Regions from separate parts of the Symbiopectobacterium purcellii genome, predicted to be linked through region 2. Evidence: riboswitches for the same ligand, from Rfam matches in the RefSeq annotation. Region 2 holds a riboswitch; each other region holds the start of a gene.
The links. A riboswitch is a leader RNA that binds a small molecule or an ion and turns the genes downstream of it on or off. The one in region 2 is predicted to bind thiamine pyrophosphate.

Region 1: linked by a shared signal. The riboswitch ahead of thiC (phosphomethylpyrimidine synthase ThiC) and the one ahead of thiM (hydroxyethylthiazole kinase) in region 2 are both predicted to bind thiamine pyrophosphate.
Region 3: linked by a shared signal. The riboswitch ahead of thiB (thiamine ABC transporter substrate binding subunit) and the one ahead of thiM (hydroxyethylthiazole kinase) in region 2 are both predicted to bind thiamine pyrophosphate.

The regions. Positions count from the first base shown of each region.
Region 1 covers NZ_CP081864.1:4,830,188-4,835,651, reverse strand. Annotated here, with positions in the region: gene K6K13_RS22485 (thiazole synthase) at 1-137, opposite strand, end outside; gene thiS (sulfur carrier protein ThiS) at 139-339, opposite strand; gene K6K13_RS22475 (HesA/MoeB/ThiF family protein) at 336-1,103, opposite strand; gene thiE (thiamine phosphate synthase) at 1,096-1,740, opposite strand; gene thiC (phosphomethylpyrimidine synthase ThiC) at 1,737-3,695, opposite strand; TPP riboswitch at 3,824-3,947, opposite strand; gene rsd (sigma D regulator) at 4,194-4,658, opposite strand; gene nudC (NAD(+) diphosphatase) at 4,767-5,464, shown strand, end outside.
Region 2 covers NZ_CP081864.1:3,203,833-3,209,296, forward strand. Annotated here, with positions in the region: gene K6K13_RS15020 (acyltransferase family protein) at 1-958, shown strand, start outside; gene thiD (bifunctional hydroxymethylpyrimidine kinase/phosphomethylpyrimidine kinase) at 1,009-1,833, opposite strand; gene thiM (hydroxyethylthiazole kinase) at 1,824-2,624, opposite strand; TPP riboswitch at 2,662-2,758, opposite strand; gene K6K13_RS15035 (H-NS family histone-like protein) at 3,326-3,724, shown strand; gene K6K13_RS15040 (VOC family protein) at 3,983-4,381, opposite strand; gene K6K13_RS15045 (DMT family transporter) at 4,651-5,464, opposite strand, start outside.
Region 3 covers NZ_CP081864.1:3,863,931-3,869,394, forward strand. Annotated here, with positions in the region: gene K6K13_RS18025 (LysR family transcriptional regulator) at 1-236, opposite strand, end outside; gene K6K13_RS18030 (NADPH-dependent F420 reductase) at 341-970, shown strand; gene sgrT (glucose uptake inhibitor SgrT) at 1,055-1,219, opposite strand; gene sgrR (HTH-type transcriptional regulator SgrR) at 1,310-2,983, shown strand; TPP riboswitch at 3,008-3,137, shown strand; gene thiB (thiamine ABC transporter substrate binding subunit) at 3,209-4,195, shown strand; gene thiP (thiamine/thiamine pyrophosphate ABC transporter permease ThiP) at 4,171-5,464, shown strand, end outside.

The DNA of each region.
Region 1 (5,464 bases), 1.6 Mb from region 2:
TCAACGCGTTTCATGGCCAGCGTGACTAACTGAGAGCCCGATGCCTGTAACGCCGCGTGCATCAGTTCGGCGGTGGCAAATTTACCCGTTCCGGTTAATAACCGGGAAGAAAAGCGTGTATCGGCAATCTGCAACATATCAACCCCCTGCGATAGCCTGAAAAAGAAGAATATCGTCGCCTGAGCGAATGGGCCGTGTCGCCCATTCGTCACGCGGCACAATGGTCTGGTTTATTGCCAGGGCCGTACCGGGCTGTAAGCGATCCAACCCCGCCAGCAGCGTTTCCACCATAATGCCCTCATCGCATTCCATCGGGGTGTCGTTCAGCGTGATGTTCATGCCGCGATATCCTTACAGACCGGGCAGCACGCCGAGCGGCTTAACTGAAAGGTTTGCCAGCTCTGTTGCTTGCCATCAAACAGGCGCAGCTTGCCGCTGAGTGCCGACGGCAATCCCGCCAGTAGCTTGATGGCTTCCAACGCCTGAAGCGTGCCGATGACCCCGACCACCGGGCCGAGCACACCGGCGGTGCGGCAATTGCGCTGCGGTTCTGTCGCGTCTGGATAGAGACAGGCGTAACAGCCGTGCGGGTAGGGGGGCGTTAGCACCAACAACTGTCCGCTAAAGCCAACCGCACTGCCGCTGACCAACGGCGTGTGCTGCTGAATGCAAGCGGCGTTAATCGCATGGCGTGTGGCCATGTTGTCGCTGCAATCCAGCACCAGATCTGCCTGTTGAACCGCGTGCTGTAAGGCTGTTCCTGCTAAACGCTCGGTAAGTGTTATCACTTCGGTTAACGGGTTGAGCGCCAAGAGTTGCTGCTTGGCGAGCGTGGCCTTGGAGCGAGAAATATCCTGCGTGCGATAGAGGATTTGCCGTTGTAGATTGGAAATATGCAGTTGGTCGTCATCGGCGATCGTCAAGGTGCCGACCCCTGCGGCAGCGAGATAGAGCGCGGCGGGCGCACCTAACCCACCCATGCCGACCAGCAGCACGCGGGATTTTTTCAGCCTTTCTTGTCCTTCCGGGCCGATATCTTCCAGCAGCAATTGACGGCTGTAGCGTAAGAACTCTTGATCGCTCAGTGTCGGCTCGTTAAGCATCATGACCCTCCTGATGTTCAATCAGGCTGAGCAGGGTGGCGGTGGCCTGACGCCAGTCGTCGGCCTGCGTGATGGCGCTGACCACCGCAATACTGCCGACGCCGGTTGCCAGTACGCTCGGCACGCGGTCAATACTGATGCCGCCGATGGCCACGGTAGGGAAACGTCCTTGCAGCGCATCAATGTGACGCTTCAGTTCACTCACACCCTGTGGCGCAGAGGGCATCTCTTTGGTTTGTGTCGGGAAGATATGCCCGAGGGCGATATAAGACGGTGTAAGCGCTACGGCGCGTGCCAGTTCCGCGTCATCGTGGGTTGAAATACCCAAACGTAGCCCTGCATTGCGGATTGCCTCCAGATCGGCGCTGTCCAGATCTTCCTGACCCAGGTGCACGCCGTATGCCCGATGCTTGACGGCCAATTGCCAAAAATCGTTAATAAACACGCGAGCCTGATAATCCTGCCCGAGCGCGATGGCTTGCATGATCGCGGTCTCGGCTTGTTCTGCGGTGCTGTTCTTAATGCGTAACTGGATGGTTTTTACGCCAGCACTGAGCAGGCGCTCGATCCAGGTCACGCTGTCGACCACCGGATAAAGCCCGAGCTGGGGCGCGGTCGTGGGAAATGCCGGATTCATTTCGTGTCCTCCCCGAGCAGCGTCGTGGCACTGTGGTAGAGCTCGCTGCCGCGCGCTCGGAACTGGGCGGACATCTCTGCCATGCCGACGTGAATTGGCTGCGCTTCTACGTCAGGGGAGGGGTTTTTCGCCGCGTATTCACGCACTTCCTGCGAAATTTTCATCGAGCAGAATTTGGGGCCGCACATGGAGCAGAAGTGTGCAACTTTGCCGGATTCTTGCGGCAGGGTTTCATCGTGATAGGCGCGGGCGGTTGTCGGGTCGAGTGCCAGATTGAACTGGTCTTCCCAACGAAACTCAAAGCGCGCTTTGGACATGGCGTTATCGCGGATCTGCGCACCGGGGTGCCCTTTCGCCAAATCAGCAGCATGCGCGGCGATCTTGTAGGTAATAAGCCCCTGCTTCACATCCTCTTTGTTGGGTAGCCCAAGGTGTTCTTTCGGCGTAACGTAGCAGAGCATGGCGCAACCGAACCAGCCAATCATCGCGGCCCCGATACCCGAGGTGAAGTGGTCATAACCGGGAGCGATATCGGTGGTCAGCGGCCCCAATGTATAGAACGGCGCTTCGTGGCAGTGCTCCAACTCTTCGGTCATGTTGCGGCGAATCATCTGCATCGGCACATGCCCCGGCCCTTCAATCATCACTTGCACGTCATACTCCCAGGCGATTTTGGTCAGCTCACCCAGGGTATGCAGCTCGGCAAACTGCGCCTGATCGTTGGCATCCTGAATGGAACCGGGACGCAAGCCATCGCCCAGCGACAGGGCAACATCGTAGGCCGCACAAATCTCGCAGATTTCACGGAAGTGAACGTAGAGGAAGTTCTCCTGATGGTGCGACAGGCACCACTTCGCCATGATGGAGCCGCCGCGCGATACGATGCCGGTCAGGCGCTGTGCCGTCATCGGCACATAGCGCAGCAGCACTCCCGCGTGAATGGTGAAGTAATCAACCCCTTGCTCTGCTTGCTCAAGCAGCGTATCGCGGAACATTTCCCACGTGAGGTTTTCCGCGACACCATTGACCTTCTCCAGCGCCTGATAAATAGGAACGGTACCAATCGGCACCGGGCTGTTGCGCAGTATCCACTCGCGGGTTTCGTGAATATAGCGTCCGGTGGAGAGATCCATCACCGTATCGGCCCCCCACAGCGTGGACCAGACCAGTTTTTCCACCTCTTCCTCGATGGACGAAGTGACCGCCGAGTTGCCGATGTTAGCGTTTACCTTGACCAGAAAATTGCGCCCGATAATCATCGGTTCTGATTCGGGGTGATTGATGTTGGACGGGATGATGGCACGGCCTGCGGCGACTTCCTGGCGCACAAATTCCGGGGTGATGTTGTCCGGTAGGATTGCGCCAAAGCTTTGCCCCGGATGCTGGTGGCGTAGCACTTCGCTGCGAATGCGCTCGCGTCCCATGTTTTCGCGGATGGCGATAAACTCCATTTCTGGCGTGATGAGCCCTTGGCGCGCATAGTGCAACTGCGTGACGCACTTGCCTGATTGGGCGCGTTTGGGTTGCGGTAACTGTTCAAAGCGCAGGTGATCCAACCCGGCATCCGCCAATCGCTGTTGGGTAAAACGGGAACTGACGCCGGAAAGCGGCGCGGTGTCGTTACGTTCTGCAATCCAGTCAGCCCGCAGTTTGACCAGCCCGGTACGCACGTCCGGCCGCGCATCGGGATCGCCATATGGCCCCGCGGTGTCATACACCGGCACGGCTTCGTTAGGTTCATAGCGGGGAGTGTCTTTGTCGCCCCCCAATAGCGTTGGGCTAAGGGCGATTTCCCGCATCGGCACCCGGATATCACTGCGCGACCCGGTAAGGTAGATGCGCGTGGAGTTAGGGAAGGTGGTGCCGCGCAGGTTATGAATAAACGCCTCGGCGGCTTCGCGCTTTTCGCGACGGCCAGACGGGGTTTTAGGTGTTGTGGCGGGTGATTGAGACATAGCATGTTCCTGATTATGGTTAAGGAAAAATGCTTGTCTGGAGCTCGCAGGGAGTAATTGTGGTTGCCTTGGCCCGATTTTACGCGCTATGTCGGTAACAACATGGCGGTGACAACGGTGACAAAACAGAATGGATTACTCTTGTTCCCTTCGCAGGTTTTAACCTGATCAGGTTCCGCGGATCCCGAATAAACGGTCTCAGCCTGCGGTTTATGTAGGACATAAACACGCTAGGCACTCCGACAAGATACGCCCGATCTACCCGTCATACTTCAAGTTGCAGGTGCGTTGGCTGCGTTCACTCACCCGAATCACTTACCTGAGTAAGCTCATCGGGATTCATTCACTTGCCGCCTTCCTGAAACTCGAATTATTTAGGGTATAGTCAGCACAGTGGCTGCTTACCAGGCAATAACCTCATTACCATGAGGTTAATAAAACCCTGACACTTTAGGACGTCTGAGAGACACTGTCAAAATGTAAGGTGGGGCGATGGCGTTATTCTTTATCAATGACCAGACGAATCAGTCGATCTTCCAATGCAAAGCGTTCCGCCATGGCTTCGCCGACGCTTGACAGCGCTTGCTGAAACTCAATGCAGTTATCGTGATCGATAGCGGTCGCCAGACTGCTGTCGTAGAAATCCATAATGAATTGTGTGTTGGCCTGCAACGCCAGTGCCAGACGGTGCGTTTGCGCCAGCTTTTGATCGCTCAGTGCGACCGCCTCTTGCAAGATGCGCTCATAGACATGGAAATGGCAGGCGGAAAGATAGTCCACAAGGTTGTGGCAAAAATCATCCAGGGCCTGCTCATCGAGCGGGGTGTGTTTATCTTTGTTTGGCTTAATGCCGACCAGATGGTAATAGGCAACCAGAAGTTGCTTGCGCGCTTGTAGCCATTGGTCGATTAACGCATTATTGCCACCAACGTACTCAGTCAGACTTTGTAATTGGTTTAACATTGATGACTTCGTGCATTGATAAGAAAGAACAATCGGTGACGATGAAATTCTGCCATATCCCTGACAGTTAAAATGCCAGTGAAGTGTCTGTGGAGCAATAGAAAAGATATGGAACAAACATTAAAAGGTGATGAGCATGGATGGTGGGTGGTCAGCCATGAGGGTCAAGTGTGGCTGCCTGAAGGGAAACTCCCGCATGGCACGGCAGTACAGTGCGGATTGGAAGGCATTGTTGGGCGCCAGATAGGGGAGTGGCAGGGAGAATGCGTGTGGCTGGTCAGCCACCAGAAAACGTCGCACATGGATTCTGTGCGGCAACTGCTGGATGAAGACGTGGCACTGTTTCAACTGGCCGGTCGCGGTGTACAACTGGCCGAGTTTTATCGTTCGCACCAGTTTTGCGGCTATTGCGGTCAGAAAATGGTGCACAGCAAAACGGAACTGGCTTGCTTGTGTCCGCACTGCAAAGAGCGCTACTACCCGCAAATCGCCCCGTGCGTGATCGTGGCGATCCGGCGTGGCGACGAGATCTTGCTGGCGCAGCATCAGCGTCACCGTGGCAATATGTATACCGTGCTGGCGGGGTTTGTGGAAGTGGGCGAAACCCTCGAACAGGCCGTTGCCCGCGAAGTGATGGAAGAGAGCAATATTCGTATTAAAAATCTGCGCTACATCAGCTCGCAGCCATGGCCGTTCCCGCATTCGCTGATGATGGCGTTTATGGCGGAGTATGCCGACGGCGACCTGCGCCACGATCCCAAAGAACTCCGCGATGCGGGCTGGTTCCGCTACGATCAACTGCCAAT
Region 2 (5,464 bases):
TGTCAGCCAACACGCCTTAAAAAGTTTGAGTTGTTTTGCCGCCGTCACATTTTACTCAGCCAGTCAACTTTGCGTTAATGAATGTTTTATTAATGCTAACGCTATGAGTGTTCTTTACTTTCTCTCAACAATTTCTAAACCATTGTTTTTCATCCTTATTGGTTATTTTGACAATATCGATAACCTGACCAAAAAAGAGGTCAGGATAAAAATCAAAAACGTGGTATTTATCATCTTATTTTGGAATATTATCCTGTCACTGATTACATTCCAATATATTCAGCAGGGATACATACTGCAAAATGGAATAATGTTAACCATTGGCATAATTTACATCATCTACCCACTTATCATTAAGGCAATACATAATGTAAAAATGACATTGGCTTTTTTTTCGATCTTACTCGCCATTATTCTTTTATTCGATATATTCAGCCCATTAGATATGCGCGATGATCCACTCTTTATACACAGCTATTCATTTATCTGGGTATGGGGAGGGTACTATATTGTGGGAAGAATGTTGGGAACCGCCGCAGGCAGGCGGTTTACCCACCAAACCGGTATCATCTGGCTGGCTCGCATGATGGTGATACCCGTAGGCATCTCGATGTTCTTTTACGAACGCTTTCTATCCACCCACACGCAGAATATTGTCACCCCCTGGCTGCTTCTTGAACATCTGCATCTGCTGACCATGTGTTTGGCATTATTCATTGTGTTTGAAAATATCACCATAAAAAACAAAATTATAACTTACGTCGTCGAGTTTATTGGCCCGGCAATGATCGGCGTTTATATTGTGCATTACAGCGTGTTTTATTTCATTAGCACGCTATATGACTTTAACTATGTCAACCTGAAATTTGTTCTGCTGGTATCGGTGTTTATTGCGTCAGTGCTGTTGTGCCGTTTACTATTGCTAAACAGGTTTACCGCCAGGATCATCACTTTCTGAAACCACTGACATCAAACCACAATGTCGGCGGCTTATCGCCGCCGAGCGTTTCACCACCATTGATGAAAATGATGCACGGGCCCAATACCCTGCCCCACCGCCAATGAATCTGCCGCCAGTAATGCATGCTGAAGATAATGCTTCGCCGCTTGCACCGTAGTTTCCCAATCGTGGTGCCGGGGACGCAACGCCGCCAGCGCCGCAGACAACGTGCATCCTGTGCCATGCGTGTGCCGGGTGTTTACCCGTGGCGCGCAGAAACGTTGCGGTGCATGCCCACGCTGAAACAGCCAGTCCGGACTCTCCGAGTCACTCAAATGGCCCCCCTTGATCAATACGGCTTGGCACCCCATTTCCAGCAGCCCTTGCCCTTGTGCTTTCATCTCACTTTCTGTCGTCGCCGCATTGCACGCCAACAACGCCGCCGCCTCAGGCAGATTGGGGGTTATCAGTGACACACGCGGCAGCAGCGTCTCTCGAATCGCGGCGACTGCTTCAGGTGCCAGTAGAGGATCGCCACTTTTCGCCAGCATCACCGTATCCAGCACAATATAAGGGACAGCATAGCGTTGCAGGCGCTCAGCAACGGCTTCTACAATATCACTTTGCGCCAGCATGCCGATCTTCGCGCTGTCGATACGCACATCGCTCAGCACTGAATCCAGTTGAGCCGCCACAAAATCAGGTTCAATACGATAAACCGACTGCACTCCCTGCGTATTTTGCGCCACCAGCGCCGTGATCACACTGGTGCCATAGGCGCGTAGGGCAGAAAAAGTTTTCAGATCGGCCTGGATCCCTGCGCCACCGCTAGGATCGGTGCCTGCTATCGTTAATGCATTTATTCGGGGAGCGTTGTCTTTTATCAGGCACATATCTGTGCCTCCTGGCGCAACCGTGCAAGCGCATCCAAAAATGCAGGTGTAAAACTGCCCGGCCCACTAGCCTGTGCGGCGGCTTGTTCTCCTGCCCGCGCCATGACGGCACACGCGGTCGCAACCTGAGACAACCGGTCTTCACCGCGAGCACAGAATGCCGCAACGACGGCGGAGAGTGCGCACCCAGTGCCCACTACACGCGTCATCACCGGATGGCCGCCGTTTACTGCCCAGAGGCGCACACCGTCCGTAACGTAATCCACTTCTCCCGTCACCGCTACCACGGTTGACCAGCGCGCCGCCAGTTCGCGCGCGGCCGGAATGGCAGTAATGGAGGCATCCAGGCTGTCAACACCTCGCCCCTGAGAAGCAAGGCCTGTCAGCGCGATAACTTCCGAGGCATTGCCACGAATCGCCGCCGGTTTGCAAGGCAGCAATTCACGCACAAAGTCAGTGCGAAAGCGCAACCCACCGACGGCGACGGGGTCCAGAACCCAAGGTTTTCCCGCTTGATTCGCGCTATGCACTGCGGCCAACATCGCATCAGCGCGCGTTGATTCTAAGGTCCCTACGTTGATCAGTAGTGCATCGGCCAACGCAGCAAACTGTGCCGCCTCGCCCGGATCCACCACCATCGCGGGAGAGGCACCGAGCGCCAGCAACACATTGGCAGTGAAAGACTGGACCACATCGTTGGTCAGGCAATGGACTAACGGCGAAGCCGTTGAGAAATCGTGAAAAACTGCCGCCGCGTGGGCAGCAGAAAAATCGGTGGGAAGGTCGTTCATTATCACTCCCAACCGGCGTGCAAGAAGACGGTAGCCGATCGGAATACCGAGACTTCCCTACGCTGGCATTATCCAGATCAGGTGGTACGGGTATTTCTCAGCCTTCACAAAGAAGGGCACCCCGAGTCATCGCAACATCAATTTACTGTGGGACTGCCACAGCAAAGCCTATTCAGGATAATCATCAAACCAGAGTGTGTAAATTGATTTGTATTTGCCGACCGTCAAAGGCCGACGGCCTGGCTAGGCATTCATTCCCACGGAGTAAAAGGAAAGCAACCTGTTACGTTTTTTCACACTTACCCCCCAGTTTTCCTTCCGCTCTGCGTATGCCACGCTGGCATTATATTCTTCCCCGTTGCGCTTATACCCTTAAATAATTAGTGTTACGCACCGGGGAAAATGAGATCGCCCCGATAAGTTGACACCGGTGAGGGATTAGGGATGCCAATGCCGTGAACAGACAACCCAGCTTAACTATGGATGGTTGAGTGATGAATTAATAAAGAGAGGCAACCGCAAGGCGTTGTGTTATTAACCAGCTAACGATTAACGCTCCTGCTTTACCTGCGTCTCGTGTTACGCATTTTTTTACATAAGACGCTATAAAAAAATATTTCATGTCGGCGTATCTGGTGTATATTGGAAAATCAAAAAATATCTTGTAAGCTAATAATGTCTCTTCTTTTTAAAGGAACACCATGATGAGTTTTGACGTGCTAAGTAATATTCGTTCTCTTCGCGCTCAGGCCCGAGATACCGATCTTGAAACCCTGGAAGAGCTGTTAAGCAAATTCACTGCAATTGTGGAAGAGCGTCGCGAAGAAGACAGCAAAATTCAGAAAGAGCAGGCAGAACGTTTGGCAAAACTGGATGCCATTCGTGCTCAGCTTCTTGAAGACGGTATTGATCCGTCTGAACTGCTGGAGAGCGTGAAATCCAAACCGGCCAAGGCCAAACGCGATCCTCGTCCGGCAAAATATAAATATATTGATGAGAATGGCACCGAGCAAACCTGGACCGGCCAAGGCCGCACGCCTAAAGCGATCCGTGAAGCCATTGATGGCGGAAGCAAAACGCTGGAAGATTTCGAGATTTAATTTGTTCTCTTCCTTGCCGTATTAGCGCGCATCACTTGTCTTGTTATGCATGGAGCAACGTTGTACTCCATGCATATCTTTTCTCATCTGCAATCGTTATCACCCCTCGGCGTCTAGCCTTCCTTGACGAAAAGTTTTTATCCGCCAAAGACTCGATTAAAATGGCGGAAAAATTAATACCGCTGGTGTATTAGCATGCATATCAATCAGGATCCGACTTTCTTTGATCGTTTGCAGCCAACAAAAGAAGTGATATCCCTAAGACGCAATAGCGCGATGAAAGACAGCCTCGATGTTATATCCATCAGGATCGCGGACGAATGCCGCATAATAATGGGCATGATACAGCGCTCGAATTCCCGGCTTGCCATTATCTTGTCCGCCAGCCTCGATTGCCGCATGATAAAATGCATCAACCACATCACGCGTCTCAGCACTAAATGCAAAATGCGTCGCCGGACAAGGTAATGCTTTTCCCTGATAGATCCAAAATTCACCGCCAGGATCGCTGGACTTTCCATATCCTTCCAACACGCCAAAACTTATCGCATGATCAAAATTTTTAATCAGACGATAACCTAACGGTGCCAGCGCGCTTTCATAAAACTGCCGACTGCGATCAATATCTGTCACCGGAACACTTAAATGATCGAGCATTGAACGTCCCCCTGTTATAAACACGAAACCGCCTACGCATTGTTGCCCCCTGTTTTCATCCTGAAAACCGATCCTTTATCCCCTAAATAATTCGCGTTGCAGGACAACGCGTTTAGGTTTTGAACAGCGCTTGCCGCAGCCAACACACCTGCAACTTGAAGTATGATGGGCATAGCGAAAAAAATATCGGAACGGAACCGCATCGTAGCCTGAACCCGCCCTAATGAATGCTGACCCTGGTCAACATTCATGCAGACCAGCATAACGCGTTAATGAGGCGGATTAGCGCGGTTGCCTTTGGGGGAAAAACGCCACCGGACATTAATGCCAGCAACCGCTGCCAGAACGATCAGTGCGCCTGTCAACTGCCCCCCATTTAATGGCCGATGCAACACCCAGGCATCGACCAAAATAGCCACGACGGGATAGATAAACGCCAGCCCAGCGACCAATATTGTCGGAATTTTTTGTACCGCGCTGTAAAGCAGCGCAGACATCAGGCCAGTGTGTACAAAGCCAATCACCATCAGCAGTTCCCAGACGTAGCTGACAGAGGATGTCGTGGGCAGCGAGACAACAGGCAGTAGTATCACGCAGCCCACCGTTAACTGAATAAACACCATCAGGCAAGGAGACACATCGCGCAATCCTTTGGTAATCGCTGCTGTGATGGCGTAAAAAAAAGCGGCAGCCAATGCAAACCCTACCCCATAGACGTATTGACCAGAATCCTGATTCTGTTGCTGGCCTCCCAACATAATCAGCGCCACACCGGAGAAGGCCATCACCATCCACCCGAGCTTATACCGCGTCAGTGTTTCATTGAACAACACCGCGCCTAGCGCAACCAAAATAAACGGCTGTACGTGGTAGGTGATGGTGGCAACGGCAATAGAGGTTTTCGCATACGCGATAAACAGACAAACCCAGTTGAGCGTCAGAGTGACGCCGCCTAGCATAACCCAGTACAACTGCCTGCGCGTCAGCATGCCACGGCGTAAAAGTCCTTGCGCAGCACAGACCAGCGCCATCGCTAACGCGCCGAAGGCACAGCGCCAAAAGACCACCGTTAATGCAGGTAAG
Region 3 (5,464 bases), 660 kb from region 2:
GCCGCATCAACTTCCGCCAACACTATCTTGCAGCGTTCATAATAGCTGCGGCCGATATCGGTCAAGCTTTGACGCCGCGTAGTGCGGTTGAGCAGTCGAGCGCCGAGACGCGCCTCTAACCAGGCCACATGCTTCGCCACCCCTTGCGGGGAAAGACGCAACGCCTCTGCCACTTCGGCAAAAGAGCCCAGTTCAGCCGCTTTAACAAAGATGTGCATACTGGTCAGCCTGTCCATCATTCACTCCAATGGGTTGTTTATCTAAGTTCCATTTGTGATTTTATCTTATTTTCGTGGTGAATTACGCTCCTTATTGATGAATGACCCAACAGGAGATCAGCATGAAAATAGGCATTATTGGCGCAGGCTTTGTCGGACGAACGATTGCCACGCTTGCGGTTAACACCGGGCATCAGGTAATGCTCAGTAACTCACGCGGCCCACAAACGCTGTTCAGCTTCCGCTCGATGGTGGGCTGTCAGGCAGGAACGGTGGAACAGGCCATTCAGTTTGGTGATGTGGTGGTGATAGCCGTTCCGCTGACGCCAATCGATCAGTTGCCTGCCACGCTGCTGGCGGGCAAGCAGGTACTTGATGCTGTCAATTATTACCCGGAGCGCGATGGCCAGGTTGATGTGCTCGACAGTGGGCAAACCACCACCAGCGAACTGCTGGCGCGCCATTTACCCGGTGCCATCATCACCAAGGCGTTTAATGCCATTCAGATGACCCAGTTGGAAAGCGATGGTTTACCGGCTGGCAGCCCCAACCGTCGCGCATTGCCACTGGCCGGGGACAATACGCAGGGCAAGCAGATTGCCCATGAATTGTATGAAGCCTTTGGCTTTGATGCCATCGACGTTGGCGCACTCGCGGAAGGGTGGCGCTTTGAACGGGGCACACCGGCCTACTGTGTACGTATGACCAAAGAGGCGTTGCTGGCGGCGCTGGACAGCGTGCAACACCACTAACGGGCAATAAAAATGCCAGCGGCGCAGGCCGCTGGCTGGTGAAAAGCACCATTACTCAGAAGTTTCTCTACTACCAGAACAGCACTAGAGCCATTGCCGGTACTCTTCTTCCGACATTTCATCGGTATGCCATTGTGTCACTTGCTGTAACAACGCCAGCTTTTGCTGAGCGCTGATCCTCCTCAGCCAGCAGCCAGGGCAATGCAAGAAGTAGTGCCGGTAAAATTGATTGAGCCGTGAAATCGCCATTAGCCACCTCCGTGCTTTCCTTGTTGTGCAGTATCACCGTAATATAGGGAAAGATAAATTGATGACTTTGGTTCGCGGAGTTCCTCTTTTATGTCGTCGACACGTTTGCAACAGCAGTTTGTCCGCCTCTGGCAGCGCTTTCAGGGGCAGGATACCGACACTACGCTTGAAGAGCTGGCCGGAGTATTACTCTGCTCACGCCGTCATATCCGTTCACTGCTCGGGGCCATGCAAAAAGAGGGATGGCTGCTGTGGCAAGCGGAAGCGGGACGTGGAAAACGCTCCCGTCTCAGTTTTATCTATACCGGCTTAACGCTGCAACAACAGCGCGCAGAAGACCTGCTGGAGCAGGAGCGCGTCGAACAACTGATCCAGTTGATCGGTGATAAAGAGACGGTACGCCAGATGTTGCTTTCCCATCTGGGTCGCCGTTTTCGTCAGGGGAAACATCTGCTGCGCGTGCTCTATTATCGTCCGCTGCGCAACCTGCTGCCCGGTTCTGCACTGCGACGCTCTGAGATGCATATCGTCAGGCAGATCTTCAGCGGGTTAACCAAGATAAATGAGGAAAACGGGGAAATCGCACCGGACCTCGCACACCACTGGCAGCAAATTACGCCACAACGCTGGCGTTTTTATTTACGCCCGGCGATCCGCTTCCACGATGGGCGCGAGTTGGTGATGAAGGATGTTATCGTCTCAGTGATGCGATTGACGTCGCAGGCATTGTTCTCACACATCACACGCGTGACGTCCCCCATCCCCTTTGTGATTGATGTTGAATTGAGCGAACCTGATGGTTGGCTCCCTTGGCTGCTCGGCAGTGCACATGCCATGATCCTGCCCCACGACTGGCAGGCACAGGCTGATTTCGCGCGCCACCCTGTCGGCACCGGCCCCTATGCAGTGGAGAAAAACAGCGACAGCCAGTTGAAAATAAAAGCCTTTGATGACTATTTCGGCTACCGGGCACTGATCGATGAGGTCAATATCTGGGTACTGCCTGACGCCTCCGAGGAACTGCCGGTATCCATTCAGGTACAAAGCGACACCACCATGCGCGACGAGTTGGAAAGCCGCATGGAGGAAGGGTGCTATTTCCTGTTGTTTGATACCCGCTCCACGCAGAGCGCGAACAGCGAGGTACGCCGCTGGATTAGTCAGGTTTTCCACCCCATTGCCCTGCTCGGCCAGACCGACAATACGCGCCGTTATGACTGGTCACCGGCGTACAGTCTGCTACCACGCTGGCACCACCAGCGTCTCGTCAACCTACAGCCCAAACCCGCTGGGCTGACAGACGTGACGCTAACGTTTTATCAGGAGCACCCCGAATACCGCATCATTGGCGAGATAATGCATAACCTTCTGGCGCAGCAGGGCGTGACGCTGCATATACAGAAAGTCGACTACGAGCAATGGTATCTGGGAGAAGCAGAAAGTGACATCTGGTTGAGCAGTGTCAACTGCTATCCACCGCTGGAGTTTTCACTGTTCGCCCTGCTCTATGAGTTACCGCTGCTGCGTCACTGCCTGAGCGGCTCGCTCCAAGAAGACGCGCAGCGCTGGCACAGTCAAACGCTCTCTATCGCCGACTTCAGCCAACGTTTGATTGAAAGCGGTGAGATTCACCCGCTGTTTCACCACTGGTTACAGTTGCAGGGGCAGCGCAGTATGCGCGGCGTGCGTATGAACATGTTGGGCTGGTTTGACTTTAAATCCGCCTGGTTTGTACCGCCGGAGCACGACGCCGACTTTCCATGATGCTACAAACCCTTTACAATAATGACGTTCTCAACGGGGTGCAGGCCGTTTGTTGATGATATCGCATTGTCAACGCACGGTATTTATGCTGAGAAAATACCCGTCGAACCTGATCCGGTTAATACCGGCGAAGGGATTTGAGAGTGCATTCGCCTGCCTCAAAGTCCTTTGCCACCCTAATATACCCAGGAGTGCAAAGTGTTACAGTCGCTATTACCCCGTTTATTGCTTCCCGTACTCGGTCTCTCTGCCGTGCTGTTTGGCTCTGCTGCCGCTAATACCAAGCCTGCATTGACCGTTTACACCTACGATTCCTTCGCGTCTGAATGGGGCCCCGGCCCGGCGATTAAAAAAGCCTTCGAAAAAGAGTGCGAGTGTGAATTGAATTTTGTCGCGCTGGAAGATGGCGTTGCCCTGTTGAACCGCTTGCGCATGGAAGGCAAAAACAGCAAAGCGGATATCGTGCTGGGGCTGGATAACAACCTGCTCAAAGCGGCTGTGGATACCGGGCTGTTTACGGCCCACCAGGTGAAAACCGACGCGTTGACGCTGCCCGGCGGTTGGGATAATGCCACCTTCCTGCCTTACGATTACGGCTATTTTGCGTTCGTCTACAACAAAGACACGCTGAAAAATCCGCCGACCAGTCTTGATGCCTTGATCAACAGCGAGCAGCCGCTGAAGGTGATTTATCAAGACCCGCGCACCAGCACGCCGGGGCTGGGCCTGCTACTGTGGATGCAAAAGGTGTATGGCGATAAAGCGCCCGATGCCTGGCAAAAACTGGCGCGCAACACCGTCACCGTCACCAAAGGATGGAGTGAGGCTTACGGCCTGTTCCTCAAGGGCGAAGCGGATATGGTGCTGAGCTATACCACCTCTCCGGCCTATCATATTATCGAAGAGAAAAAGACTAACTACGCGGCGGCGCTGTTCAGCGAAGGCCATTATATGCAAGTTGAGGTTGCCGGGCAGCTGACCGCCAGCAAGCAGCCGGAGCTGGCTAACCGCTTTATGCAGTTTATCCTCAGCCCAACGTTCCAAAGCCTGATCCCGACCACCAACTGGATGTATCCGGTCACCGACGTGGCGCTGCCGGAAGGGTTCCAGTCGCTGGCGCGCCCGGAAAAAGCGCTGTCGTTTAGCGCACAACAGGTGGCGGACCTGCGTGGGCAGTGGATTCAGGCATGGCAACGCGCCGTCAGCCGCTGATCCCACACTGGCTCTTGCCAGGGCTGTTTACCGCGGCAGTGTTGGCAGGCGTTGCCCTGCTCGCGTTTGGCGCTCTCTGGCATCAGGCGCCTGATACCCCATGGCAGACGCTGTGGGGTGATAGCTATGTGTGGTACGTAGTACGCTTTACCTTTTGGCAGGCATTGCTTTCGGCGCTACTCTCCACGCTGCCCGCCATTGTGCTGGCGCGCGCCCTTTACCGCCGCCATTTCCCTGGCAGAACCTGGCTGCTGCGCCTGTGCGCCATGACGCTGGTGCTACCGGTGTTGGTGGCGGTATTTGGCATACTGCGCGTCTACGGGCGACAAGGCTGGCTGGCGCAAGGGTTAAGCGCGCTCGGCATCGACTACACCTTTTCCCCCTATGGCCTGCAAGGGATTCTGCTGGCTCACGTGTTCTTCAATTTACCGCTGGCGACACGCCTGCTGTTGCAAGCTCTGGAGTCCATTTCCACGGAACAGCGCCAGTTAGCGGCACAGTTGGGCATGAATGCCTGGCAAACCTTTTATCTCATTGAATGGCCGTGGTTACGGCGTCAGATCCTGCCCAGTGCGGCACTGATTTTCATGCTCTGCTTCGCCAGTTTTGCCACGGTACTCTCACTCGGCGGAGGCCCACGCGCCACCACAATTGAACTGGCTATCTATCAGGCATTGAGCTTTGATTACGATCCTGCGCGCGCGGCAGGATTGGCGCTGATCCAGATGGTTTTCTGTCTGGGGTTGGTGTTACTGAGCCAACGACTCGGCTCGTGGTTTGCCGTGGGCAATACCCAGCAATTGTGCTGGCGCAACCCTCAGGATTCACTGGCTGAACGGCTGGGCGATACCGTGATTATCGTTGCTGCGCTGTTATTACTCTTGCCACCGTTGCTGGCGGTGGTGCTGGACGGTCTCAGTCCGGCGATGTTGACGGTGCTAAAACAACCCGCACTGTGGCAAACGCTGTGGACATCCCTGCGCATCGCACTCGGCGCGGGTGTGCTTTGCGTTATCCTGACCCTGATGCTGCTGTGGAGCAGCCGTGAGCTGAAGCTGCGTCAGCAGCGGCTGGCCGGACAGTTGATGGATATCAGCGGCCTGCTGATTCTGGCGATGCCGGGCATTGTGTTGGCAACGGGTTTCTTTCTTGTGCTCAACAATACCATCGGGCTACCGACATCACCCTATGGGCTGGTGGTTGCTACTAACGCGCTGATGGCTATCCCCTACGCGCTCAAGGTATTGGAGAACCCGATGCTCGACATCT